DNA from 3 places in the Massilia sp. LC238 genome. Region 1 is predicted to be linked to each of the others. Evidence: predicted binding sites of a transcription regulator. Region 1 holds the regulator's gene; each other region holds the start of a gene.

Region 1 (9,426 bases):
CCTTCCGCCGGAAGCCTTCCGGCAGCAGTGCCCGGCGTCACCGCCTGACTCGCCACGGGTAGCGCCATTGCCGCCGCAAGGGCGCCGGTGGCGAGCCGGTGTAAGTTGACGGCCGCGTTGACGTCACGGTCGTGGTAAGCACCACAAATACAGGTCCAACTCAGTTCTCCCAGACCCAGCAAAGAATTCTTTGCCCCGCAATGCGAGCACAGCTTACTCGACGGATACCAGCGATCGGCCACCACGATCGTTGTGCCATAACGCAGCGCCTTGTACTGCAACTGGCGCCGGAACTCGTAGAAACCGATGTCGGAAATAGCTCGCGCCATCCGGCTGTTAGCCATCATTCCCTTTACGCATAAGTCTTCGATTGCCACCGCTTGGTTTTCGCGGCACAGGCGAGTCGTCAGCTTATGGAGGAAATCGCTGCGCACGCGGGCGATACGCGTATGAAGGCACGCCAGCGCATGCGCCCCTTTTTTTCGATTCTGAGAGAAGGTAAGCCGGGTGCCTTTCGGAATCTCGCCTGCTATCTCTGCCCCGGCCTTGGCAGCTTGCAGTTTGCGAGACTGACGCCGACTGCGGATGCGCATGCGCCGCAGCTCCGCGCTTAAGGGTAGTGGGGCAGCAAGCTTCTCACCGCTACTCAAGGTCGCGGCGACTGTTATTCCTAAGTCGACGCCAACGATGCTATCAGCACTCCGAGGAAGCAGGGCAGCGTCATCGAATACATCGACCTGTACAGCGAGAAACCAGTGGTTGGCCTCGCGCGACACACTCGCCCCCATGATTTTTCCAGGAAGACGTAGCGCCTCCGCGAGAAGAGCTCGTCCCACTTTCGGCAGGATCGCGCTTTTACCCTCTAGACGTAGCCTGTCGTTGGCAACGTAGAAACTGTCGCGGCAACGGCCCTTCCTCTTAAATGCAGGAGGATGTGCCGGCTTGCCCGCTTTAAGGGCGCTGAAGTAGCGGCCCCACGCACTGCCGAGGTTTGCGAAAGGCTGCGCGTGGGCATCACGGTGGATGGTTCGCAACCACGGTTTTCCTTCGCTGTCGAGCCAGTCCGAGTGAGTATACTTTATCGCGTTAAACTGCTTTTTCAGAACCACTACATCGGGTCGCTGGCCACAGGAAACCATTCGCTGACACTCGGCCAGGGCGAAATTCCAGACACGGCGTGCGGTGCCAGCCGCCCGCGCGAAGTAATCGCGCTGTTCGGATGTCGCTTCGATACGAATACGGTGCGACAGCAGCATTGTTGGAGGAATGCTTGAGCAGAATTCGTTCGACCGCACCGACCATGGCAGGTTCCAGCCGCTAAGACAGGGTAAGTGCGCGATGTCGTCCATGTCCGCCAATGTACATTCATCGTTTAAAGGCTCTAGTGTTCAGAATCTAGCATGCGGGAGGGGTGCGCACGCTTGGCGATGTCGATTTGATACGCCAAAACCTGGCTTCGGCGGCATGCGAGTCGCTTTTTATGCATGCGCAAGACCGGGTCTGCTTTCGGCGTCGAAACCTTTCACTTCCACAGAAAACTCGGGGTCACTGATCCATATTAATGACCCATCAGATCGATCCTGCCGACCCAATCCACTCGTCTATATTGGCTGACGATTCGAGCCCGGCGGCAGCCGGAATCCTGTGTATCCAGCATGCATGCGGACTCGCGATCCGGCGGCCCGGCCTCCGCCCTCGCCACGCGGTGGAACGGGCCATCCATCGATCGTCGATGTGAAAGGAGATGGTCATGACTACTCATCAGAACCACGCGGCGGCAACGCGGATCGCGGCGCGTGCCGGGGAAGCGGAGGTGCTGGTCACTTCCTCGGCCATGCCGGCCAGCTTCCGCGAACTGCGCCAGCAGGCCGATGCGGCCGCGGTCCGGCAACTGTTCGGGACCGCGCCGGCCCGGGCCGGCCAGCCCGAGCCCGAACTGAGCGGCACCGGTTTCACCTATCGTCACGACTGGGGCGCGCGGCGCGGCCAGTGGGTGCTGCGCCTGAACTGGGATGTCATCCAGCCCCCTCCCGGGTCCTGGTGGCGATCGGCGAAGGCGTGCCGGGCGGCCCGTCCGCCGGCAAGTTCATCGGCGCCGCCCGCTACACCCTGCACAACGTCGCCTCACGCTGGAACGGCGTCGACATCTGGGTCGACATCGCGTGGAGCAGCGACATCTCGCTCTACGCCGATTACCTGGTCATCAACCCTTGAAGCGCACCAGGAGATTCCCATGGCACCAAATGATCGTCTCGACCAGGACGCAGCACTGCTCCTCGATCCCGGAACGCAGGAGCGCGCGGATTCATCAAGCACCGAAGGCCCCTGGGCCGTCGCCGAAGCGAGCGTCGGCACGGAAGGCGTGCAGCCCGCGCTGCAGGGGACCGGATTTACCTACTGCCACGACTGGGGCATGCGCCGCGGCGAATGGCTGCTGCGGCTCAACTGGGACCTGATCCAGCCCGGCTCGCAGGTCTTCGTGGCCATCGGCGAAGGCGTGCCGGGCGGACCGCCCGCCGGCAAGTTCATCGGCGCGGCCCGCTACACCCTGCACAACGTCGCCCCGCGCTTCAACGGCGTCGACATCTGGGTCAACATCGAGTGGAGCGCCGACATTTCGCTCTACGTCGACTACCTGGTCGTCAACCCGCCCTCGGCGCCCCCTAGCCTGCGCACGGTCTCGGTCACGGTGCACCGCCACAGTAGCGTGGCCCTGAGCGAAGCCGAGGCCGACCGGATCCTGGCCGACATGGGCACGATCCTCCAGAACGACGACAGCGGGCCGGATGTCGCGACCCCGGTCCGTTTCGTGCGCAACGGCGCTGTCCGGCTGCTGCCGGCGAACATTCCCGGCACCATCCAGACCTCAAGCGACCTGAATGCCCTCCTGACCGCCGGCAGCGGGGTCAAGATCGTGCAGGCCATCCGCTGGTGCGGCGGGCCCGGCGACGGCATCATCGGCTGCGCCCCGGTCGGCAGCGCCTCGGTCAACGTGGCCGCGGTGCGCTTCACCGCCAACCAGGAAGGCCTGATCTGGGTGCACGAGTACGGCCACAACTGCGGCCTGCCCCACCGTACCGACGACCCGCGCGCGGTCATGTACCCGTCCGTCGGCGCCGACCACAACGTGGTCAACGCGGCCGAGTCCTCGGCCTTCCTTTCGGGCCCGCTCAGCATCAGCGGCAAGGTGATGGCCGCCGGCGGCTGCTCCTGCGGTGCGGGCGGCCTGGCGCTGCCAGCCGACGTGCGCGACTTCGTCTCCCAGCACTGGATCGAGGGCGTGCCATGGGAGCTGGCCTCGCAGTACGGCGAGAAGGACGCCCGCCTGCTGCTGGACTGGCTGGTGAACGAGCCGGAGAAGCACGAGGAGTTCCTGACCCAGATCGTGGCCACCCTCGGCTACATCGGCAGCGAGATCGCGGTCCAGCCGATGATCGACTTCGTCGAAAGTGCGCGCGCCGGCCGTGCCGTGTTCAATGCCAGGAACACGGCCCTGCTGCGCCTCGGCGACCTGGCCAACCGCTCCGGCAGCCGCGCGGCGCTCGATTTCCTGGCGCGGGTCGCCGGCGACATGGACCTGGCGCGTACGCTGGCGGCGCCCCAGGCCAGCGCCGAGCTGCAGGCGGCCAAGGCGCTGCAGGACGTGGTGGCGCCGAGCCTCGACACCCTGGCCGCCGAGCTGGCGGTGTCGGCCACCTTCGGGCTGGCGCTGGCGGGCACGGCGCAATCGCAGCAGGCCGTGGAAGCGCTCAAGGGGAACGCCGACGCCTTCGCGACCGTGAACCAGGCGGCCCAGGAAGCCGCCGAGATCGCCGCGACCGTGCGCGCCAAGGGCCGCCAGGAGTACTACAGGATGAAGGCGGAACACCGGCATCACCTGTAATCGGGCTTGTATTTTAGAAATGAAACCCGCGGACGCGGCCTTTGTCTATAATGGCCGCGTCCGCATTTTCGTTTCCCTGCCATGAACCAACCCATCTCGCTCCCGGGCGAAGCGAAGGTCATCCAGGCCCTCAAGGCCAGCTGCAGCGCGTGCAGCATGCACCAGCTGTGCCTGCCGATGGGCCTCGAGGATGCCGACATCAATCGCCTCGACCAGATCATCGGCCGCCGCCGCCGGCTCGCGCGCGACGAGCGCCTCTACGCCATGGGCGAGCCCTTCCGGAACCTGTACGCGGTGCGCTTCGGCCATTTCAAGACCTATCAGGTCAACGCCGCCGGCGAAGCCCAGATCACCGGCTTCCAGATGGCCGGCGAACTGCTGGGCATGGACGCCATCAGCGGCACCCACCACTGCGACGCCGTGGCCCTCGAGGACAGCGAGGTGTGCGAGATCCCGTTCTCGCGCCTGGAAGAGCTGTTCGGCCACGTGCCGGCCCTGCTGCGCCACTTCCACCGCATCATGAGCCAGGAGATCACGCGCGAACAGAACGTCATGCTGCTGCTCGGCAATATGCGGGCGGAGCAGCGTTTCGCCGTCTTCCTGGTCAACCTGTCGGCACGCTACGCGGCGCGCGGCTATTCGCCGCACAGCTTCCAGCTGCGCATGTCGCGCGAAGACATCGGCAACTACCTCGGGCTCACCATCGAAAGCATCAGCCGCCTGCTGTCGCGCTTCAAGAAGCAGGGCTGGCTGCAGGTCGACAAGCGCGAAGTCACCCTGCTCGACCCGGCCAAGCTCAAGGCGCTGGCGGCCGGCACCGACGTCTGCAGCCCGATGGGCTAGCGACACCGCCATGGCCGCTGCCCTGCTCGACCTGCATCTACGCAGCTATGGCGCCGCGCGCAGCTCGGACCGCCACGAGTTCGGCCAGCTGGTGCTGCCCGTGAGCGGCGAAGTCGCCCTGGAAATCGAAGGCCGCCAGGCCAGGCTCGATCCGCTGCGCGTGGCGGTGGTGGCGCCCGGCGCCTGGCACTCGCAGTGCAGCCCGGTGGCCAACCGGTCGCTGATCGTCGACCTGGGACCGGATACCTTCGCGCAAGGACCCTGGCAGCGCCTGCTCGAGCAGCCCTTCGGCGCCATCGGTCCCGCAGCGCGCAAGCTGGTCGAATTCATGGGCATCATGGCCGCCACCGCCCCGCCCGCGCCTTCCGTGCTGGCCGGCTGGACCCCGCTGCTGCTCGACACCCTGGTGCTGGGGGCGCCCGCGCCAAGCTCGCGCCTGGCCGCCCTGCTCGCCCGCATCGAGGCCGAACCCGGCCTGCCGTGGACCACCGAGGCCATGGCGCGCGCCTGCAGCCTGAGCGTCAGCCGCCTGCATGCGCTGTTTCGCGAAGAGCGCGACAGCACGCCCCACGACTGGCTGCTGGACTGCCGCCTGCGCCATGCCTGCGAATGGCTGCGTGCGACGGCGCGCCCGGTGGCCGAAATCGCGCTGGCAGCGGGCTTTTCCGAGCAGAGCGCGCTGACCCGTGCCATGCGCAGGGCGATGGACACCACGCCCGCGGCCTACCGGCGCGCGTATCGCGAGAATCTGTCAAACCAGCAGTAGCCAGGGTCAAGCGCGCCGCGGGTATCCGGCCGACAATCTCCCTTCCCAAGGAGATCGTCCATGCTTTCGCAGATTCACGCTACATCCCACACTACCCAGCTCAGCATCGGCGCCGGCATCACCGCGGGCGCCTTCTGGGGCCTGGTGTTCCTGGCCCCGGAACTGGTGCCGGGCTTCTCGGCCCTGCAGCTGTCGGCGGGCCGCTACCTCGCCTACGGCATCGTCGCCGCCATCCTCGTCGCCCGCGCCTGGCCGCGGCTCAGGCAGCGCCTGACCCGGGCCGACTGGCGCGGCCTGGCCTGGCTCAGCCTGGCGGGCAACATCGTGTACTACCTGTTCCTGGCCCAGGCCGTCCAATTGGGTGGCGTGGCCATGACCTCGATCGTGATCGGGCTGCTGCCGATCACCGTGACCCTGGCGGGCGCGCGCGAGCACGGCGCGGTGTCCTTGCGGCGCCTGGTCCCCTCCCTGCTGCTGGGCGGGGCAGGCCTGGCCTGCATCAGCTGGGATTCCTTGTCTTCCCTGGACGGCGGCTCGGGCATCGGCCTCTTGTCGGCGATCGGCGCGCTGCTGTCGTGGACCTTCTATGCGGTCGTCAACCGGCGCTGGCTGGCGCGCCTCGAGGGCATTTCGGCCAACGAATGGAGCCAGCTGGTGGGGGTGATGACCGGCGCCCAGGCCCTGCTGCTGGCGCTGCCGGCCTTCCCGCCCGGCGGCGCCGCGCACACGGGCAGCGAATGGCTGCAGTTCATCGGGGTGGTGACGGCGGTCGGGATCTTCTGTTCCGTGATCGGCAACGCCTTGTGGAACTACGCCAGCCGCGCCCTGCCGATGGCGCTGATGGGCCAGATGATCGTGTTCGAGACCGTGTTCGCCTCGCTCTACGGCTTCCTGTGGGAGGCGCGCTGGCCCAGCGGCCTGGAGGCGGCGGCGCTGGTGCTCTTGTTGGCTGGCGTGGTGTCCTGCGCCGCCGCCCACCGCAGTTAAATCTCGATCACCAGGTCCGGGCGGAAGGCTTCCTGCTCGCCCTTGCTGAGGTAGCCGAGCGGGTTGGCCACCACGCGGCAGGACCAGGGCCGGCCGGCATCGACGCCGCTGACCACGTAGTCGTTGGCGCAGTGCAGGTGGCCGTGGATCCAGATGTCGGCCTGGGGGAACAAGCCGTCGAGCGCATTGCAGAAGCCCGCGGTGCCGGGCGTGAGGCCGTAGCGCGGATCGGCGCTTTGCAGGCTGGGCGCGAAATGGGTCACCACCACCGTGCTGCCCTCGAAGGGCGCCGCCAGCGCCCCGCGCAGCCAGTCCTGGCAGTCCAGCGCCAGCTCGCGGATGCCCTCGGCCAGCACCTTCTCGCCGTTCTTCAGGGTGGTGTTCTTCGACAGGTACCAGTTGGCGGCGCGGAAGGCCTTTTCGCGTTTTTGCAGCTGCTTGCTCAGCTCCTGCTCGCGCAGCGCCAGCGCGTCGAAGTCGCTCCACAGGGTGGTGCCGATGAAGCGGATATTCCCGATGACGAGCGTTTCGCGGTCCAGCCATTCGATGCCGAGGCGCGCGCAGCTGGCGCGCAGGCGCGCGTAGGCTTCGTCGTAGTCGAGGCCATCGAATTCGTGGTTGCCGGGGATGTACAGGACGCGCGCGCCATTGGCGCCGGGGCGCAGCGGCGAGAAGCGTTCGAGCCCGAAATCGGCGTCGGTCAGGCGCGACCCGGCCTGGTAGGAGCCGATGTCGCCCGCCAACACGACGACGTCGGTGTCGGCGTGGATCTGCGGATTGAAACCGGCGTAGCGTTCGAGGTGCAGGTCGGAGAAAATCTGGATGCGCATGGTCGGCGCAGTATAGCGGTTTCCACCGCAGGCTGCGCCGCCGTGTCAGAAGCTCACGCGCACGTAGGGCGCGCTTTGCTTGGCCTCGCCGTGGTAGACGGCTTCGATGTTGTTGCCGTCCGGGTCCAGCACGAAGGCGCCGTAGTAGCCCGGGTGGTAGGCGCGCTCGCCGGGGCGGCCGTTGTCCCTGCCGCCGGCGGCCAGGGCCGCGAAATAGAAGGCATTGACCATCTTGCGGTCGCGCGCCTGGAAGGCCAGGTGGTGGCGACCGGTGAGCACGCCTTGGGCGGCCGCGCTGTCGCGGCTGGAGATGAAGAGTTCGTCGGCCCAGAAATAATCGTCGCCCGCGCCGCCCAGCGGAATGCCCAGCACCTCGAACACGGCGCCGTAGAACCTGCGCGATGCGGGCAGGTCCCTGACCACGAGCTGGATGTGGTCGATGAGTCGGCCGCGGTAGATTTCTTGTGTTTCCATGCTGCGCTCCTGCGAAAGAAGGTCGTGAAAGACAGCGTGTGCGCGAGCAGTGTAGAGGGAAAGCAGAACCGTGGCAACGATTGCCGGGCGCTTACTCCCAGACCGGAGGGAGCCTGCCGTTTGCGGTGTCGCGCAACATCGCGAGGGTGTTCCCAGCGATGCGCGAAACGCCGGTCGGCCACCACCCAGAACAAGGCTTGTGCAAGCGCGCGCAGCCAGTCGGGCACTACGGTGCTCCTTCCTTCGGTGCGGCGATCGCGCCGCGGTACAGGGCGTCCGTGATGCGCTCCTGGAAGCGCGCCTCGGACGAGAAGCGTCCGGGGTGGCGGTCGGGGTCGTCGCCCACGCCGCTGGCCACGTAGATCATGCCGTTCTTCGTTGTCGGATCGAACACGAACAAGGCGTTCAGGCCCCAGGACCAGCCCAGGTGGCCGACGCCGGTGAAGCCGCCGCCTTCCACCAGGCGGTCGCCGCTGGCCCGGCCGTCCGCTACGATGCTGGTGTCCGTAAAATGCTGGTTGCCCAGGCCCCAGGCGTGGTACAGGCCGCGGAAGTTGTCGCTGTCGCCGTTGCCGCTGCCCGGCCGCAGGGTCCATTGGCGCGCCAGCATTGCGGACACCGTTTCCGGCTTCAGTATCTGCCGGCCCTGATGGTACCCCCCGTTCATCAGCATCAGCATGAGCTGCGCCAACTCGCCGGCCGAGATGCGCAGGCTGCCCTGCGGGCCGAACAGGGTGCCGTTGGTGCCCACGACGTAGTGCTCCAGCCTAGGGGGCGCAAGCGGCGCCTTGACGTGGAAATCGTCGGACTGCGCGATCCACGGGCCTTGCGGGTCCCAGCGTTCGTCGCCGTCCTTCTCGCGGCGGCGGTACAGCGTCGCCGCATCCTCGATCCTGGCTGGCGCGAAGTCGGCCAGGTAGAAGCCGGCCTTCAGACCCATCGGATCGAACACCAGGCGCCGCATCAGGCGGTCGAAGCGCTCGCCGCCGGCGCGCTCCATGATGGTGGCGATGATGCCGGAATTGAAGTTGACGTATTCGAAGAAGCGCCCCGGCGCATGGGTGCTGGACCACATGGCGCCCTTGCCGTGCAGGCGTCCGCCCGGCTGCAAGACCTCCTTCAGGTCGACCGCGGGGTCGAACTTGAAGCCGCCCTCGTCGCGCAGCGAGGAGGTGTGCGTGAGCAGCATGCGCAGGGTGATCGGCTGGTCCGGGAACTGCGGATTGCGCAACCGGTAGCCGAGCCAGGCGCTGACGTCCTGGTCCAGCGCCACCCTGCCCTGCTCCACCAGCTTCATGGCGCCCAGCGCGGTCACCAGCTTGGACACCGAGGCGATGCGGAACATCGTATCGGCATCCATCGGCTGCGCAGGCAGGCCAGGGCTGGCCAGGCGCTTGTAGCCGAACTGGCGGCTGTAGACGATCTCGCCGCCACGGACCGCCACCACCGCCAGGCCGGGCAGCGAGATGGCGGGGTCGTCGACGATGGCCGCTAGCTGCCGCGTCAGCGCCTCGGCCTGGGGTGCGGACAGGGGAGCGGCTGCGCTCGCACAGGACAGCGCCGACAGCGCAAGCATGGCCAGCGTCGACTTCACGGCCCCGTCACGCCTTCATCTGCTTGGCGATCCAGCCGTCCACCAGCTC
Region 2 (9,426 bases), on a different contig from region 1:
GCCCATGCGGCGCTGGAGGAGCTGCGCCTGGCCTCGCAAGGCATTTACGACAGCCCGGAGATGGAGGCGATCCGGCCGCTGATCGAAATCCAGTGCCGCTGGTCGGCGCTCCCGACCAACGAGACCCTGGTACTGGAGAGCATGAAGAGCCGCGAAGGCTGGCACCTGTTCGTCTATCCCTTCGCGGGGCGTTCGGTGCACATGGGACTGGCCTCGCTGTTCGCCTATCGGATCGGGCGCATGCAGCCCTCGACCTTCTCGATTGCGATCAACGACTACGGGTTCGAACTGCTCACGCCCGAGCCGGTCAACTGGCAGCGGATCTTCGGGGCCGACATGGGCCTGGATGTGGACCTGTTCAGCACCGACTGCCTGCTGGAGGACGTGCTGGGCAGCCTGAATGCGACCCAGCTGTCGCAGCAGCGCTTCCGCGAGGTGGCGCGCATCGCCGGCCTGGTGTTCCAGGGCTATCCCGGCCAGCCGAAGTCGAACCGCCAGCTGCAGGCTTCGTCCTCGCTGTTCTTCGAGGTCTTTCGCAAGCACGATGCGGGCAACCTGCTGCTCACCCAGGCGCAGCGCGAAGTGCTGGAGCAGGAGCTGGAACTGACGCGCCTGCGCGAGACGCTGGTCGAACTGCACGGGCGCCGCGTCGCCTACCGCGAGGTCAAGCGCGCCACGCCCTTCGGTTTCGCCCTGATGGTCGAGCGCTTCCGCGAGAAGGTCAGCACCGAGAAGCTGTCCGACCGCGTCGCCCGTATGGTGCGCGAACTCGAAAAGGCGGCAGCGGCATGAGCAGCGTCTCGCTCCGTGTCGCCGGCGAGACGCTCCTGCTGCTGCCGGAAAAGGCGCTGTACTGGCCGCATGAAAAGATGCTGGTCATCGCCGACATCCACTTCGGCAAGGCGGCGGCCTTCCGCGCCCTCGGGGTGCCGGTGCCGCGCGGGACCACCACCGAGAACCTGGCAGGGCTGGACGCCCTCATCGGGGCGCATGGGGCGCGCCACGTTGTTTTCCTGGGCGACTTCCTGCATGCGCGCGCGGCCCATGCCAGCGCCACCCAGCAAGCCATGCTGGCCTGGCGCGAACGCCGCCGCGACTTGCAACTGACGCTGGTGCGCGGCAACCACGACCGCCACGCGGGCGACCCGGCCGCGGCGCTGCGCATCGACCTGGTGGACGAGCCGCACGCGCTCGGCCCCTTCGCCTTCTGCCACCACCCGGATCTCGCCACCCCGGGCTACGCCCTGGCCGGCCACATCCATCCGGTTTACGTGCTGGCGACCCGTTTCGATGCGCTGCGCCTGCCGTGCTTCGTGGTGGGGCAGGACCGCATGATCCTGCCATCCTTCGGCGCCTTCACCGGCGGCCATGCGATCCGCCCGGAACCGGGCGACAGCATCTACGTGACGTCGGGAGACGCCGTTCACTGCGTACGATAGCGTACCGACCCCCTGTCGTGCTGGGGCGACAATTCCCTGTAGATAAAGAGGTGATCCTGTACTGCCAATCGACAAGGGGGGCGAAGCCATGGTTTTCAGTAAGCTGCTGCAGGCCGCGTTCGCTGCGGCAATCATGCTTGGACCGGTCCTGACGGGTAGCGCTACCGCCCAGGCTCAGCAATCTCAGAGCCGCGCCTACGGGCCCGTCATCAACGGATTCAACGTGGAAGAAGTGCGCCGCCTGACGCCCGGCGTCGAGCTGCATTTCGACCTGTACGGCAGCCCCGGCGGCATCGCCACCCTGCGCATCGACGGCGCCACCCGCAACCTGAACCTGACCGAAGTCGAGCCTGGCCAGTACACCGGCACCTATACCATCGGCACCCACGACCGCATCCGTCCGGAAAGCGGCGTCACCGCCAACCTGCGCCTGGGCAACCAGGTTGCCACCAGCCTGCTGAGCGAGTCGCTGCTGCAGCCGAACGCGCCGCGCCAGCAGCGCGGCCAGCTGGCCAGTAACCTGGTGATCGAGCGCTTCAACGTGCAGGGGAGCCCAGACCTGAGCCCGGGCAATGAATTGCGCTTCACCGTGTTCGGCACGCCGGGCGGCCGTGCGGAAGTGTCGATTGCCGGCGCGCGCGGCGTGTTCTTCCTGCCGGAAGTGCGGCCGGGCGAGTACGACGGCGTGTACACCATCCGCAACGCCGACCGCATCGCCCCGGACAGCCGCGTGACCGCCACCATTCGCGCCGATGGCCGCTACACCACCTCGGTGCTGGGCCGTCCGCTGCTGGCGGGTGTGCGCGTCAGCGAACCGCGCCAGGCGCGCTACTGCACCAACTGCGCCACCGTGGAGGCGGTGAACGTAATCGAAGTGTCGGGTAATGGCAACTACCTGGGTACCGCGGGCGGCGCCGTCATCGGCGGCCTGCTCGGCAGCCAGGTCGGCAGCGGCAGCGGCCGTACCGCGGCCACGGTGGCCGGCGCAGTGGCCGGCGGCCTGGCAGGACGCAATGTCCAGCGCAACATGAACCGCAGCCAGCGCTACGAAGTCGTGGTGCGCTATGCGACCAGCGGGGCAACCCAGACGCTGCAGTTCGAGAACGATCCGGGCTTCCGCCAGGGGGATCGGGTGCGGGTGAACAATGGGGTGTTGTCGCGGGATCAGTGACCTACAGAAAAACGACACCAAAAAACACAAGGCCGGCGCCCCTGAGGGAACCGGCCTTGTTGTTTTTCAGCTACGAACTGTTCAGGCGGTGGCCAGGACTTGATCGTCACCCGGCTGCTCGCTCTCGGCCTTCTGCTTGGCGCCCCCCTTGGTGCGCGAGCGCGAGGGCGGCAGGCGGCGCAGGGTCTTGAGGGCTTCGGCGTCCTTGATGCCGATGGTGCGCTGATCGACGGTGATCAGGCCGATCTCGTTGAAGGCCGACAGGGTGCGGCTGACGGTTTCCAGGGTCAGCCCGAGGTAGCTGCCGATCTCGTGGCGGGTCATGCGCAGGTTGAACAGCTTGCTCGAGTAGCCCATCGCGGCGAAGCGGTCGGCCAGCGAGACCAGGAAGCGGGCCACGCGCGCTTCGGCCGAGAGGGCGCCGAGCATGCCGATCATGGTCTGCTCGCGCACCAGTTCGCGGCTCATGACGCCGTACATCATGTTCTCGAGCTCGGCGTGGACGCGGCCGAGAGCGGTGAGTTTCTTGAACGGCAGCAGGATCAGGTCGCAGTCGGACAGGGCCACCGCTTCCGAGGCGTAGTGGCGGGTGTGGATGCCGTCCACGCCCAGCATGTCGCCCTTCATCGGGAAGCTCAGCACCTGTTCGTTGCCGAACTCGTCGATGAGTACGGTTTTCAGGAAGCCCGAGTTGACGATGTACAGGGTGTCGAAGGCCTGGCCGATGGTGTGGACGCGCTGGCCGGTCTTGAACTGGACATGCTGGAACAGCAATTCTTCGGAGGTCACCGAGACGCTGGCCGGGATGCGGAGCAGGTCGCAGACTTCCTTGAGGTTGGACCAGAGGCGGCCCGGGCGCTGGCGGCCGGCTTCCATGGGGGAGTGCATGGTCGGCTGGGTGACGTTGCGTTGTTCTGACGTTGGCTGGGACTGCATGCTCATCTCCAGGTGAAAGACTCAGGGTTTCGGCGACCACGGGGCGGAGCATCTGGCTCACGCTGGGACTTGGATCGCAAGCAAGTCGAAACGCTGAATTCAGTATGCCAACACGAGTCCGGCACGGATATCAGCGATGGCTGAATATGTAGGTAGGAAGGCTGACAGGCTTGTAGGAATAATCTGACCCCTGATGTTGAACTACAGAGGAAGAGGTCAGCGAGGCGCTGTAGGAGGAGGGGTAGTGCGAGGCGCAGGCGGGCGCCCCCCTGGTGGGGGCCACCTGCGGCACAAAACCGCCGGTGGCGTGTCTAAGACTTCTTAATCCTAGGCTTTCATCGGGGACAACAGCCGGTGCGCCACGGCGTACTGGACCATTTCCGACAGCGAGCTCATGCCCATCTTCTGCATGATCCGGGTTTTGTGGGTACTGACCGTCTTGACCGACAGGTGCAGGCTGTTGGCGATCTCGGTGATCGACTTCCCACCGACGAGGTGCGAAAACACCTCGAATTCACGGTCCGACAGCTGTTTATGCAACAGCTGTTCGTTCGGCGCCATGATATTGAGCGCCAACTGCTCGGCCACTTCGGTACTGATATAAGGACGTCCCGACGCCACCTTGCGGATCGCGCCCACCAGCTGGGTGCCCGCGCTTTCCTTGGTGAGGTAGCCCTGGGCGCCGGCGCGGATCGCCCGCACCGCGTACTGTTCTTCCTCGTGCATGGTCAGGATCAGGATCGCCAGCTTGGGGGCCTCGCTGCGTACCTGGCGGATCAGGTCGACGCCGCTGCGGCCCGGCATCGACAGGTCGAGCAGCAGCAGGTCGAAGCCGCCCTGGCGTACCTGGGCCAGCACCTCAAAGCCGTTGGTCGCCTCCCCGGTGATCTCGATATCCGGCGCACCATCGAGGATGCGCTTGAGTCCTTCGCGCATGATCGTGTGGTCGTCGGCAATGACGATGCGAATCATAAAACCATCCTTCTCGGTGAAAGCAACGATGACCGGTGCAGGCTAACACAGGACGGCACCGGCATATGTCGTACTTTCTTCACGCCGGCTCCGGGCACTTCGAGAAGATTCTCGAGGCGCCCTCTTGTCATGCGGGTGCGGGCTCACTGATCAGGCGGTGCACCAGCACCGGCTTGGTCGTGTGCGACAACACCTTGTTGGTGACGCTGCCGAGCAACAGCTGGCCCCAGCCGCTGCGGCCGTGCGATCCCATGAAGATCAGGTCGCAGCCTTCCTGCTCGGCGACGTCGACGATCTTGAGGGCCGCGGTGTCGGAAAACGCGGTCATGCAACTGTGCTTCAGGCCGGCGCCGGCGCAGGAGCGCATGATTCTCCCCATGTACTCCTCGCCCATGCGGCGCATCTGCGCGATATATTCTTCTTCGCTCGGATAGGAGGGCGGAATGATCTCCACGTACACGGGATACTGATAATCGGGCGCGACGAACAGGGCCAGTACCTCGGCGCCCATCTTTTGCGCAAATTTGACGCCGGCGCAGGCCGTATGCTGCGACACGGCCGAGCCGTCGGTAGTGATCAGGATTTTGCGGTACATGATGACTCCTCCAATGGCCACGCCATTCTGGGGCGTACCGGGCGCGGCGGCGATTGCAAGAACGCAAACTGTTGAGCTTGATCAAACTTCGGGTTCTTATTATTCAGCAACTGCATGGCCGTGATAAGAAGAACCATCGAGTTACGAAAAACAACACCTCCTTGTGTAAACATTCAGGAACTGTGCCATTTAATTGTCGCGGAATTAAGTTTCGATGTCCATTTTGTTGCGTCTCCGTCGCCGAGATTTACCTGTGGCAACTACGCTGCTACACTCGCATACAGACTTTGGACCATCCCGGATGGTCGCAGTAAACACTACTGAATACCGCTGATTGCGAACTTATACACCATGGAGAAGCAGGGATTATGACCGACGCCGCTGACGATTTCGACGCACTATTCGAGGAAGTGGCGGCGCAGCGCGCCAACGCTCCTACCCCGGCGCCGGCGGCCGAGCCCGCACCGGCCCCGGCTGCGGCAGCTGTCGCAGACGAAGACGACCTCGACTCCCTGTTCGACCAGGTATCGGCGGCAAGCGCGCCGGCGATCGCCGCCGCCGCTCCGGTAGCGGCCGCGGCAGCTGCGCCGGCTGCGGCGTCCGTGCCGGCCGTGGCCAGCGACGGCGAGCACGCCATGTTCGAACGTCTCGGCGGCATCGTGCGCCTGCTGCACGATTCGCTGCGCGAGCTCGGCTACGACAAGGCGCTGACCGAGGCGTCCTCGGCCATCGTCGACGCCCAGGACCGCCTGGAATACGTCGCCACCCTGACCGAACAGGCCGCCAACAAGGTGCTGAACACCCTGGACGACGGCATGCCGGCGCAGGACCTGCTGTCGAAGCAGGCCAAGGACATGGAAAACCGCTGGGCCGACCTGTTCTCGGGCAAGCTGAGCCTGGACGAATTCAAGGCCCTGGCCGGCGATTCGCGCCAGTTCGCCACCGCCGTGAACGAAGCGACCGAAGCCGAGAAGGCGCGCCTGCTCGAGATCATGATGGCCCAGGACTTCCAGGACATCACCGGCCAGCTGATCAAGAAAGTGGTCAAGATTACCCAGACGGTGGAAGCCGAGCTGGCGCAGCTGCTGCGCGACAGCGCGCCGGCCGACCTGAAGGAAAAGCTGGCGAAGAAAGAAGTGCCGGCCGCGCCCGCGCCGCTGATGCAGGGCCCGTCGGTGCCGGATACGGCGCTGAACCAGGATAGCGTTGACGATCTTCTGGCCGATCTGGGGTTCTAATGGACGATATGCTCAAGGACTTCGTCGTCGAGGCGATGGACCTTGCGGTGAATGTTGAAGAACATTTGCTGCGCCTCGAACGCGATCCGGACAACAAGGAAACACTGAATGCGGTGTTCCGTTCCTTCCACACAATCAAGGGCGGCGCCGGCTTCATGGGCCTGCCCGCGCTGGTCGCCGCCTGCCACCTGACCGAGAACCTGTTCGACGCCCTGCGCACCGGCGCCGCGCCGGTGACGCCGCTGGCGATCGAAGCCGCACTCGAGGCCTCGGGCTTCGTGGCGGACCAGCTCAACGACCTGAACAACGGCACCCCGCCGGAAGGCCTGGCGCAAATGCCGGAAACGCTCGAACGCATCCTGAAGGACGCGATCGAAGGCAAGGGCGCGACCAGCGCACCGGCCGCCGCGCCGGCGCCTGTGGCTGCACCGGCACCCGCCGTGGCCGCCCCGGTTGCGGCAGCGCCGGCCGCCGTCCCGGCTCCGGTTCCGGCCGCTGCCGGCGAAGATGGCCTGGACTGGGTCGGCATGTACAACGCCGTGGTGCCTGCGGGCTCCGCGATTGCGGCGGGGTCGGCGCCCGCCGCAGTCCCTGCCGCTGCCGCGCCGGTTGCCGCCGCTGCCCCTGAGGCCGCGCCGGCCGCCAAGCAGGGCGGCTGGGACGGCGTCGACCGCCGCCAGAACGACAAGGTCGCCGATGCGCGCGCCGCCGCGGCCCCGGCCAAGGACGAAAGCATCCGTATCGATGCGGTCAAGCTCGACGCGCTGCTGGAAGTGGCGGGCGAGTCGGTGCAGGCCGCCAACCAGGCCGCCGTGCTGCTCGAGCGCCTGCAGCAGTTCAAGTTCGAAGGTCCGGCCGCCGCCCTGATGGCGACGCTCACCGAGACCCTGGAGCGCGCCTCGCGCTACTCGGCCGAACTGCAGCGCGCCACGCTGGCCACCCGCATGCAGCCGGTGGGCCGCCTGTTCCAGAAGTTCCCGCGCCTGGTGCGCGAACTGGCCAAGGACCTCGGCAAGGATGTCGAACTGACCATCGAAGGCGCCGAGACCGAAGTCGACCGCGTCGTGGTGGACAGCCTGTACGATCCGCTGGTGCACATGCTCCGTAACGCGCTCGACCACGGCGTCGAGTCGCCGGAAGAGCGCGTCGCCGCCGGCAAGCCGGCCAAGGCCTTCATCCTGCTGAAGGCCTGGCAGGAAGCCAACAGCGTCATGATCGTGCTGCAGGACGACGGCAAGGGCATGGACCCGGTCAAGCTGCGCCGCAAGGCGATCGACAAGGGCCTGATCGGCGAGAACGGCGCCCCCAACGACGACGACGCCTACCAGCTGGTGTTCCTGCCGGGCTTCTCGACCAAGGAAGTGGCTTCCTCGGTGTCGGGCCGCGGCGTGGGCATGGACGTGGTCAAGACGGCGGTCGAGAAGAACCGCGGCGCGATCCGCATCGAATCGCAGCTGGGCGCCGGCACGCGCTTCGCGATCCGCCTGCCGATCGAGCTGTCGATCGTCCCGACCATGCTGGTGTCGACCTCGAGCGCGTCGCTGGCGCTGCCGATGGCCGTCGTCGAGCGCGTGGTCGAGCTGCCGGAAGAGTTCCAGTGCGTGGGCGGCGCTCCGGTGCTGAAGGACCAGGGACGCCCGCTGCCGGTGCGTTCGCTGGCCCTGGCGCTGGGCTACGAAGCCTGCTCGGAACGCGTCGGCATCGTCATCAACGCCCCACAGCCCTACATCCTGGCGGTGGAAGCGGTGGACGGCACGGCCGACCTGGTGATCAAGCCGATGACCGCGCTGTCGGTCGAGGGCATCACCGGTACCGCGCGTTCGGCCGAGGGCGAACTGGTGCTGGTGGTCGGCCTGTCCTTCCTGATGGACGGCTGCCGTTCGAATGTGCGCCTGGCCGCGTAGGGTGGGCGGATTCCGCCCACGCGGTGATTGCTGGCAGCTCCGCTCTCGTACCGGATGATCTCGCTGCTATCCATCACCGCGTGGGCGTAGTTCAGGCCACTGGCCTGAACTACCCCGCCCACCCTACACAAAATCGCATACAAAAGCCTGAGCTTCCCCGCTCAGGCTTTTTTTATTTGCATGGCGAGTTGTCTATGCAAATAATATTTGCATACTTTCGGCTTGATTAGCAGAAAAATGCGTTGCCCCTGCTTGGTGCGGCAGTGCACAATTATGGCATAATCAAAAACCGTCCCCGCATAAGGGGTACCGCGTTCACCGGATAGACCATGCAAAAAACGCTCTACGACAAACTCTGGGATTCCCATGTCGTGCGTGCCGACGCCGATGGCACCACAGTCCTCTACATCGACCGCCACCTGGTGCACGAAGTCACCAGTCCGCAAGCCTTCGAAGGCCTGCGCGAAGCAGGGCGCGGACTATGGCGTACCTCGGCCAACCTGGCCGTGGCCGACCACAACGTGCCGACCACCGACCGTGCCCACGGCATCGCCGACCCGACCTCGCGCCTGCAGGTCGAAACCCTTGACGGCAACGCCAGGAGCTTCGGCCTGACCTACTTCGACATGAACGACAAGCGCCAGGGCATCGTGCACGTGATCGGCCCGGAGCAGGGCGCCACGCTGCCCGGCATGACCGTGGTCTGCGGCGACTCGCACACCAGCACCCACGGCGCCTTCGGCTGCCTGGCGCACGGCATCGGCACCTCCGAAGTCGAGCACGTGCTGGCCACCCAGACCCTGCTGGCCAAGAAATCGAAATCGATGCTGGTGCGGGTCGAGGGAGAACTGCTTGCGGGCGTGACCGCCAAGGACATCGTGCTGGCCGTGATCGGCAAGATCGGCACCGCCGGCGGCACCGGCTACGCCATCGAATTCGGCGGCTCGACCATCCGCGCCCTGTCGATGGAAGGCCGCATGACGGTCTGTAACATGGCGATCGAAGCGGGCGCGCGCGCCGGCATGGTCGCGGTGGACGACACCACCATCGACTACGTCAAGGGCCGCCCGTTCTCGCCCAAGGGCGAGCAGTGGGAGCAGGCCGTCGCCTACTGGCGCACCCTGCACTCGGACGAAGGCGCCGTGTTCGACACGGTCGTGGAGCTCGACGC
Region 3 (9,426 bases), on a different contig from region 1:
GGCGGATCCGCTGCGTCCCGACATTCCCGCCGCCGTGGCGGCCTGCCGCGGCGCCGGCCTGCGCGTCGTGATGATCACCGGCGACCATCCCGAGACCGCGCGCGCGATCGCGCGCCAGGCCGGGCTCGACGCGGGAGCGCCCGACGCGGTGCTGACCGGCGCCGCGATCGCCGCGCTCGACGCCGCCGGGCTGGCGCGCCGCCTGGCCGCCACCGACGTCTGCGCCCGCGTCGCCCCGCAGCAGAAGCTGCGCATCGTGCAGGCGCTCCAGCAGGGCGGCGCGGTGGTCGCGATGACCGGCGACGGGGTCAACGACGCGCCGGCGCTGCGCGCCGCGGACGTGGGCGTCGCCATGGGCCGGCGCGGCACCGACGTCGCGCGCGAAGCCGCCGAACTGACCCTGCTCGACGACCGCTTCGCTTCGCTGGTCGAGGCCATCGCGACGGGCCGGCGGATCTTCGGCAACATGCGCAAGTCGATGTGCTACGTGATGGCGATGCATGTCCCGATTGCCGGCATGGCGCTGCTGCCCGTGCTGCTGGGCTGGCCGGTCATGCTGTACCCGCTCCATATCGTGTTCCTGGAATTGGTGATCGACCCCGCCTGTTCGCTCGCCTTCGAGAACGAACCGGCCGAGGCGGACCTGATGCGGCGCCCGCCGCGCGCGCCCGGCGAGGCCCTGTTCGGGCGCGCGGCCGTCGGCAGTGCGCTGGTCCAGGGCGCCTGGGTGCTGGCCTTGCTCGTGGCACTGTATGCCTGGGCGCTCGCATGGCTGCCGGAACCGGAGGCGCGCGGCGCCGCCTTTGCCGCGCTGGTGCTGTGCAACCTCGCACTACTGCTGTCGAACCGCCAGCTCGACGGTGTCGGGAGCACGCTGCGGGTCGCCAACCCGGTGTTCTGGGCGATCGCCGGCGCGGCGCTGCTGCTGCTCGCGCTGGCGCTGTTCGTGCCGGCGCTGGCAGGGCTCCTCGACCTGGCCCCGCCGCCGCCGGCCGCGCTGGCCGCCGCCCTCGGCATGGCGCTGCTGGCGCTGGCCGGACTGGAGCTGCGCAAGTGGATGGCGGCACGAACCAGGGTTGGTTGATCCGGTCAAAAGACAGGGGCGAGGCGGGTCGCGCGACTGCGCTTGCGGCCTCGGGCACAGGAGGAGATCGATGAGCTATCGGACCATCGTCGTGCATGCCGACGAATCACGTCACGCGCCGCAACGACTCCGCGTCGCGGCCTGGCTGGCCGGGGAACACGGGGCGCACCTGCTGGGTGTCGCCGCCATCGGTGTTTCGCGCGACGTTTTCCCCCACGGCTACAAGGTGGTGCCGGGCAGCCTCGAGGCGAGCTACTTCGCTCCCCTGCACGACGCGGCAGGGCGCGCGCTCGCGCAGTTCGCCACGCTGGCGGGGGACGCCGGCGTGGCGTTCGAACAACGCCTGGTGTGCGACCTCCCGAGCGAAGCGCTGGCGCGGCTGGGACGCTTCGCCGACCTGGTGGTGGTCAGCCAGGACGACCCGGACGAAGCCTTGAGCGAGACCGTGGTGCGCATCCCCGAATACGTGGCTTTCACCTGCGCGCGCCCGGTGCTGGTCGTGCCCTGCGCCCCGGCCCTGCCCGGTCCCTTGCGCCATGTGCTCGCCGCCTGGAACGGCAGCAAGGAGGCGGCGGCCGCGCTACAGGCCGCGCTGCCGCTGCTGCGGCGCGCCGCGCGCGTGAGCGTCGTTGCCTTCCGCGCGCCCGGCGACACCGAGCTGGGCGAGCCGCAGCACCAGGCCGACCTTGCCGCCTTCCTTGCACGCCACGACGTCCAGGCCCGGATCATGGCGGTCGAGCGCGGCCTCGACGGCGGGCAGGCACTGCTTGGGCTGGCGGCGCAGGAGGGCTGCGACCTGCTGGTCATGGGCTGCTACGGCCATTCGCAATTCCGCGAGCTGTTCCTAGGGGGCGTCACGCGCTACGTGCTGCAGAACGCGCGCTTGCCCGTCCTGATGGCGCACTGAACCAGCGGCAGGAGGATCCCATGGAAATGATGAAAGCGGCAGTCTTACTCGGCCCCGGCCGGATCGCGCTGGAGCGCAAGCCGGTGCCCCGGGCCGGTCCCGGCGAAGCGGTGGTCAAGGTGACGATGACGACCATTTGCGGCACCGACGTCCATATCCTGAAAGGCGAGTATCCGGTCGCGCCGGGCCTGACCATCGGCCACGAGCCGGTCGGCGTGATCGCCCAACTCGGCCCTGGGGTGGAGGGCTACACGCTCGGCCAGCGGGTGGTGGTGGGGGCGATCACGCCTTGCGGCCAGTGCCATCCCTGCGTAGAGGGCCACCAGTCCCAGTGCGGCGGACATGCGCTCGGCGGCTGGCGCTTCGGCAACACGATCGACGGCTGCCAGGCCGAGTACGTCCGGGTGCCGTTCGCGATGGCGAACCTGTCTCCGGTACCAAGCGGATTGAGCGACGAGCAGGTGCTGATGTGCCCCGACATCATGAGCACCGGCTTCGGCGGCGCCGAGAACGGCGCGATCCGCATCGGCGACACCGTGGCGGTCTTTGCCCAGGGGCCGATCGGCCTGTGCGCTACCGCCGGGGCGCGCCTGCGCGGCGCCAGCCGCATCATCGCGGTCGACACGGTGCCGGCGCGGCTGGAGATGGCCAGGCGGCTGGGGGCCGACCACGTGATCGACTTCCGGCAGGCCGATCCGGTCGAGGCCATCCTCGCACTCACCGACGGGCAGGGCGCCGACGTCACGATCGAGGCCCTGGGCACCCAGCAGACCTTCGAAAGCTGCCTGCGCGCCCTCAAGCCGGGCGGCACGCTGTCGAGCCTGGGCGTGTATTCGGGCAAGCTGGGCCTGCCGGTCGACGCCTTCGCCGCCGGCCTCGGCGACCACAAGCTGGTCACGACGCTGTGCCCCGGCGGCAAGCACCGCATGCGTCGGCTGATGGACATCGTCGCCCAAGGCCGCGTCGACCTGCGGCCGCTGGTGACCCACCGCTTCCCGCTCGAGCGGATCGAGGAAGCCTACGACCTGTTCGCCAACCAGCGCGACGGGGTGCTGAAAGTGGCGATCGTGCCCTGAGGCGGAAAGCCGCCGCTCAGGACGCGACGCCCTCGATGAAGTCGGGCTGCGACGCTTCACGCGGGTCGCGCAAGAGGAGCACCGGGATGCTGGAATTGGCCAGCACGTACTGCGCCACGCTGCCGACGAACAGGCGGTTCGCGTCGTTCGGCCCGTGCGTGCCCATCACGATGAGGTCGCAGCCATGTTCTTCCGCGACCCGGATGATGTCGGGGCCGGGCGCCGAAGCCAGCGGCGTCTCGGCATCGCAGCTGACGCCGGTCTGGCGGGCGATGTCCAGCACCGTTTCGACGTGGGCCTGGGCGGCCCGGCGGGCGCGTGCGAATTCCGCCTGGGCGCATTCGTTGTCCGGTGCGGCCTTGCCGCTTTCCGGCCGGTGGAACTGCGGTTGCGCCACCGAGACCGCGACGATGCGTCCGGCGCCCGAGCGGGCGAGCAGGGTGCCCATCTGGGCGGCGCGGACGGCCAGATCGGAGCCATCGGTGGCGATACAGACGCGTTCGAGGAACATGGTGTGGTCCTTTCGTCGTGCGTGTGGACAGGATCGAAAATACTCGAAAGGTGGGCTTCGATGCAAATCAAATATGCAGGGCGGCGCAGGCAAGCGCCGCGGGCGGCTGATATGACGAGGACGACCTGGCGCTGCGCCTGCGCCGCCGCACTGCTGGGCACGCTGCCCCAGCTGGCCACCGCGGCGCCCGATTATTTTTCCTGGACAGGGGCGGGCAGCAAGTACGCCCGCGCGCTCGCACTGAACAACCAGGGACATTACGCGGTCAATAGCTTCGGACCGGAAACGCCTTATCAGGGCGCCGGGATCATCCGCCAGCGCTTCGCGGAATCGGTCGGCGGCCTGGGCGGCTACATCACCCAGGTCCGCGCGCTCAACGACCTCGACCAGGCCGTGGGACTGTCGACCACGGCCACGGGCGAGGACCATGCCTTCCTGTATGCGGAAGGTCACATGCAGGACCTGACGGCCCGCTACGGCATCCAGGATGCGCGCGACATCAACAAGCGCGGCGAGATCGCAGCGCGCAGTCCGGATTTCCGCGCCGCCGTACTCAGGGACGGGGTGGTCGACATCGTCGGTCCCGAGTACAGCGGCCCGGGCGACATCAACGAGCGCGGAGAGGTGCTGGTCAGCTACGACGTCTACGACAACGGATTCGGATCCCGCACCGCCGTGTACAGCCAAGGGATGCTGACCGAGCTGCCACGCGTCGGCGGCAGCCCGGTGTCCGGCCAGGCCATCAACGACGCCGGCTGGGTGACCGGCTACTTCACCCAGGCCGACGGCCGCAACCACGCCTTCCTCTGGGACGGCGACACCTACTTCAACCTGACGCCCCGGGCCCGCAACGGCTTCGCCTACGACATCAACAATCTCGGCCAGGTGGTCGGCGTCGCGGACGGCCGCGCCTTCCTGTATGCCGACGGCCGGCTGATCGACCTGAACACCCGCATCGACCGCGACGCCGACCTGTTGCTGATCGCGGCCGACGAGATCAACGACCGCGGCCAGATCCTGGCGCACCGCTGCGACCGCACCGGCGTGTTCTGCTACGGCTCGGTGCTGCTCGACCCGGTGCCGGCGGTGCCGGAACCGTCAACGCTGGCGATGCTGCTGGCGGGGCTGGGCCTGGCCGCGGCGCTGCCGCCGGGCCGCGCGCTGAGGCGCAGGCGAACGGCCGCTTAGCGGTGGAACTCCACGCAGAAGCGCACCGGCCCTGCGATGTCGACATGGTGCGGCACGCCCGGTTCGACGATGCCCGGCGTCCCGGGCGCGAGCACGTGTTCTTCGGCCTCCGGCGCCTCGATCACATAGCGCAGGCTGCCCTCGTGGACGACGATGCGGCCCCAGACGCCGGCCGCGGTGCTGTGCGCGCGCCGCAATCCCGCCGGCACCGTGTCCTGGTCGAACACCGGCGTGCTCTTGTAGTGATCCAGCCCGGCGGGCAGGTGTTTCATGATGCTCCCCTCAAGCCACTTCGACGCGGCCGAAATAACCGTATTGCAGGCTGGCGGCGATGCGCCGGGCCGCCGCCAGGAAGGCGTCGGCGGTTTCCGTCGCGAACAGCCGCCGCGCATGCGCCTCGAACAGGCCGAGCCAGCGCCGGAAATGCTCCGCCTCGATGCCCTGCAAGCCCATGTGCTTGCCGTAGACATTGCCCTTGAACTCGCTACTCGACAGCATGACCGAACACCAGAAGTCCACCATGCGCTCGAGGTGGGCTTCCCAGTTGGCGCCGATGGCGCCGTCGAATACCGGCTGCAACAGCTCGTCGCGCCGGATATCGGCATAAAAATCCCTGACCAGCATGCTGATCGATTGGCGGTTCGGTTCGTGATACATATCGTGCGGCTCCGGTGTACGGCCACATTGTGGCAGAACCGGCGGGTTCAGGCGAGATGTGCGGGTAGAATCGCCCTCATCATTGCAGACCAGGAAAGATGGATGACCGACAGGTTCGAGGAAATGCGCGTGTTCGCGGCCGTGGTCGAGGCGGGCGGCTTCACGGCGGCCGCGGCGCGGCTCGGGATGTCGAAGGCGGCGGTGTCGCGCCACGTGGCCGAGCTCGAGGAGCGCCTCGGCGTGCGCCTGCTGCACCGGACCACGCGCCGGCTCTCGACCACCGCGGAAGGCGAGCTGTTCCACGCGCGCTGCCGCGAACTGCTGGACCGGCTCGAGGAAGCGGAAGCCGAGCTCGGATCGGGCAGTACCACGGCCCAGGGCGTGGCCAGGGCCAATGTGCCGCTCAGCTTCGGCCTGATGCACCTGGCGCCGCTGTGGCCGCGGCTGCTGGAGCGCCATCCCGGACTGGAACTCGACGTCAGCCTGTCGGACCGGGTGGTCGACCTGGTGGACGAGGGCTACGACCTGGCCGTGCGGATCGGCCAGCTGCCCGCGTCGTCGCTGGTGAGCCGGCGGCTTGCCTCGACACGGCTGGTGGCCTGCGCCGCGCCGGCCTACCTGGCCGCGCATGGCGCGCCGGCACGGCCGGCCGAGCTGGCGCGCCATGCGGTGATCGGCTACAGCCTGTTCGCGTCCGGCGACACCTGGAGCTTTTCCGGCCCCGCGGGCGAGGAATCCGTGAAGGTGCAGCCGCGCATGCGCACCAACAATGGCGACACCTGCCGCGCCGCCGCGCTGGCAGGGCAGGGCATCATCCTCCAGCCCAGCTTCATGGTCGGCGCCGACCTGGCCGAGGGCCTGCTGGTGGAACTGATGCCAGGCTGGCGCTCGATCGCGCTGGGCATCTATGCGGTCTATCCTTCGCGTAAATTCCTGGCGCCGAAGGTGCGGGTGATCATCGATTTCCTGGTCGAGGCATTCGCGGATCCGCCCTGGCGCGATTAAGACGATTGTTCCTGTAAGTGAAACAGTCCTATCCGCTCAAGCCTATTTATCGGCGCTGCATAAGACAATAAGATGGGGTCTTTCATGAGGAGAGACACCATGCCCCGCCTTCCCGCCCTGTTCATTTCCCACGGCTCGCCCATGCTGGCGCTGCAGGACAGCCCGGCGCGCCGCTTCCTCGAACAGCTCGGCGCAACGCTGCCGCGTCCGCGCGCGGTGCTGGCCGTGTCGGCGCACTGGGAGACCATCGGCGCCCCGGCCGTGAGCCTGGCGCAGCAACCCGCCACCATCCACGACTTCGGCGGCTTTCCGCGCGCCCTGTTCGAGATCCGGTATCCGGCGCCGGGAGCGCCCGGCCTGGCCGAACGCGCCCTTTCCCTGCTGGAGCAGGCCGGCATCCAGGCCGGACGCAGCGCCGGGCGCGGGCTCGACCACGGCGCCTGGGTGCCCCTGCGCCTGATGTATCCCGATGCCGACGTGCCGGTCACCCAGCTCTCGATCCTGCAGGGCGGCGATCCCGCCGCCCACCTGCGCATCGGCCAGGCCCTGGGCGCGCTGCGCGACGAAGGCGTGCTGGTGCTGGCCTCCGGTTCGCTGACCCACAACCTGCACGAATACCGGGGCCAGGCGGTCGAGGCGCCGGCGCCCGCGTGGGTGGAAGACTTCGCCCGCTGGATGCAGGCCTCGCTCGAGAACGGCGACCAGGCCGAGCTGCTGGACTACCGCCGCCGCGCCCCGAACGCGGTACGCAACCATCCGACCGACGAACACCTGCTGCCCCTGTTCGTCGCACTGGGTGCGGGCGGGCCGCAAGCGCGTGCCACCCGCCTGCACGCGAGCGTGGAACACGGGGTGCTGGCGATGGACGCCTATGCATTCGAATGAAGCGAACGGTGCGCCCGCGAATCGGTCGAAGGGCGATGATGTCAAGACAACTCATCCGGAAGGAGTGATCATGCAAACCACGAACCTTGCACCCCGTAGCATGGACGAGGAAGGCAAGCTGCTGCTGCGCGCGGCGCTTGCGGTCATGCTGCTGTTCCATGGCTTTTCCAAGCTGGTCGGCGGCATCGGCCCGATCACCGGCATGGTCGAAGGCGCCGGCCTGCCGGGGGTGTTCGCCTACGGCGTGTACGTCGGCGAAGTGGTGGCGCCGATCCTGATACTGGTCGGGCTGTTCACCCGCGCGGCGGCGCTGGTGGTGGCGGTCAACATGATCGTGGCGGTGCTGCTGGCCCATACCGCGCAGTTCTTCACGCTCAACGACACCGGCGGCTGGGCGCTCGAACTGCAGGGCATGTTCCTGGCCGCGGCGCTGGCGGTCGCGCTGCTGGGCGCCGGCCGCTACAGCCTGGGCGGCACGGCCGGGCGCTTCAACTGAGCGGGATCTGCGGCGGCTCGTCGAGCCAGCGCAGCGCCGCCGCGAGGTCGTTGTAGAACACCCGGTAGCTGCCTTCGCCCAGTTCGCCGAAGGCGATCCGGGCCCGGTAGGCGATGCGGGTATTGGCGACCAGGATCGCCCGGCGCAAGGGCAGGGGGCCGTAGCGCTCCCAGGCGCGCGACTCCAGGTCCTGCTGCACCAGGGCGATGTCGACCGAGGGGACGTCCATTTCGAGCGAGTCGTACAGCACCTTCACCTGGCGGGTATCCTGCACCAGCGCGATGACGCGCCGCTGGCATTCCTCGAGCAGCGCTGCGGTGCAGGCGCCGCGAATGCGCGCGATGATGATGTCGCCGACCGGCTCGACCCACAGTTGTTGCGTATCCATTCTTTGCTCTCCTAAGTTCCAGCTTCAGTCCTGCAGCAGCCCGGCCGCGAAGGCGCGAAACGCCGGCAGCAAGGGCTTCTCGGTGCGGCCCGCCAGGGTGACGCAGGCGAAGCGCGCCCTGGCGTCCAGGCGCGGACGGAGCGGCAGTTCGGCCAGGCCGCCGGCGCGCGCGGCCGCTGCCAATCCCAGGAACAGGGCCTGCGAGCGGCCGACCGCATCGACCAGGCTGGCCACGTCCTCGCACTGCAGGGTGACCATCCGTTCCGGCAGGGCCGCCGGCCCGTAGGCGGCCACCAACAGGCGCGCCACTTCGTCCGACAGAGGCGTGGAGGCGACCGGAAAGGCCAGCAGCTGCTCCAGCGTGAGCGTGTCGTGCGCCAGCAAGGGATGGCCCGGGCGGCAGGCGAAACAGGTGCGCAGCTCGCCGAGCGGCGCGGCCACCAGGTCCTCCGCCGGAGCGATGCTGTGCGCGTCCGCGACCAGGGCGTCGAGCTGGCCGGCGCGCAGCTGCACCAGCTGCTGCGCCAGCGGCCCGCGCGTGATGCCGAGCTTGACCCCCGGGTGCCGTTCGGCCATGTGGCACAGCAGCGGCGCCATCAGCATGGCGGCCGGACCCGATCCCATGCCGATGCGCAGCGCGCCGCCCGCGCCCTGGCGGAAGATATCGGCGCTGCGCGCCAGCTCGCCCGCATCGCGCACCAGGCGGCCGGCGCGCGTCAACACATGACTGCCCAGCGGCGTGAGCTCGATGCGCTTGCCGATGCGGTCGAACAGCGGCGCCCCCAGGTCGTCCTCGAGCGCCTGGATGCTGCGGCTCAGCGCCGGCTGGGTGATGAACAGGCGCTCGGCCGCGCGGCTGAAGGAGCGCGCTTCGGCGACCGCGATGAGATGTTCCAGCTGCTTGATGTTCACGTCCCGCTCCCATGCACTCGATGCATCAATATGGCAAGAATAATGCATTGGACACATCGATAGCCGCATCGTACCATGCCCCGCACCGAACTCCGCCATCCTGTCGACCCCCGAGAATGAGCCTGCTCCACACGATCTACCTGGTCGCCATCGCGGCCGAAGCCGCGTCCGGCGCCCTGATGGGCATGCGGCGCCGCATGGACCTGTTCGGCCTGTGCGTGGTCGGCACCGTCACCGCGCTGGGCGGCGGCACCATCCGCGACCTGCTCATCGGCCACTACCCGCTTGGCTGGGTCGCGCATCCCGAATACCTGGCC

Evidence for each region. Region 1 encodes FNR, which switches genes on or off when oxygen is low (the NO sensors DNR and NnrR bind a similar motif). Its sites were predicted from a motif close to TTGATNNNNATCAA; they were not measured.
Region 2: the regulator FNR is predicted to act here: its motif matches at 5,185-5,198, upstream of FG94_RS17730 (universal stress protein).
Region 3: the regulator FNR is predicted to act here: its motif matches at 3,636-3,649, upstream of FG94_RS27755 (universal stress protein).

The regions. Positions count from the first base shown of each region.
Region 1 covers NZ_JNNN01000025.1:34,369-43,794, reverse strand. The annotation lists gene FG94_RS05545 (transposase) at 1-1,349, opposite strand, end outside; gene FG94_RS05540 (hypothetical protein) at 1,762-1,947, opposite strand; gene FG94_RS27105 (hypothetical protein) at 1,990-2,214, shown strand; gene FG94_RS05535 (hypothetical protein) at 2,234-3,883, shown strand; gene fnr (fumarate/nitrate reduction transcriptional regulator Fnr) at 3,965-4,726, shown strand; gene FG94_RS05525 (AraC family transcriptional regulator) at 4,737-5,492, shown strand; gene FG94_RS05520 (DMT family transporter) at 5,553-6,479, shown strand; gene FG94_RS05515 (metallophosphoesterase) at 6,476-7,309, opposite strand; gene FG94_RS05510 (VOC family protein) at 7,355-7,783, opposite strand; gene FG94_RS05505 (serine hydrolase) at 8,010-9,377, opposite strand; gene FG94_RS05500 (DUF885 family protein) at 9,385-9,426, opposite strand, start outside.
Region 2 covers NZ_JNNN01000065.1:196,053-205,478, forward strand. The annotation lists gene FG94_RS17705 (ligase-associated DNA damage response DEXH box helicase) at 1-792, shown strand, start outside; gene pdeM (ligase-associated DNA damage response endonuclease PdeM) at 789-1,439, shown strand; gene FG94_RS26140 (glycine zipper 2TM domain-containing protein) at 1,528-2,610, shown strand; gene FG94_RS17720 (Crp/Fnr family transcriptional regulator) at 2,692-3,486, opposite strand; gene FG94_RS17725 (response regulator transcription factor) at 3,874-4,518, opposite strand; gene FG94_RS17730 (universal stress protein) at 4,646-5,113, opposite strand; gene FG94_RS17735 (protein phosphatase CheZ) at 5,482-6,351, shown strand; gene FG94_RS17740 (chemotaxis protein CheA) at 6,351-8,255, shown strand; gene leuC (3-isopropylmalate dehydratase large subunit) at 8,585-9,426, shown strand, end outside.
Region 3 covers NZ_JNNN01000083.1:39,251-48,676, forward strand. The annotation lists gene FG94_RS25065 (HAD-IC family P-type ATPase) at 1-1,084, shown strand, start outside; gene FG94_RS25070 (universal stress protein) at 1,155-1,991, shown strand; gene FG94_RS25075 (NAD(P)-dependent alcohol dehydrogenase) at 2,012-3,067, shown strand; gene FG94_RS27755 (universal stress protein) at 3,084-3,578, opposite strand; gene FG94_RS25085 (PEP-CTERM sorting domain-containing protein) at 3,690-4,766, shown strand; gene FG94_RS25090 (DUF1971 domain-containing protein) at 4,763-5,038, opposite strand; gene FG94_RS25095 (group III truncated hemoglobin) at 5,049-5,423, opposite strand; gene FG94_RS25100 (LysR family transcriptional regulator) at 5,526-6,428, shown strand; gene FG94_RS25105 (dioxygenase) at 6,528-7,313, shown strand; gene FG94_RS25110 (DoxX family protein) at 7,384-7,809, shown strand; gene FG94_RS25115 (STAS/SEC14 domain-containing protein) at 7,802-8,197, opposite strand; gene FG94_RS25120 (LysR family transcriptional regulator) at 8,222-9,109, opposite strand; gene FG94_RS25125 (trimeric intracellular cation channel family protein) at 9,226-9,426, shown strand, end outside.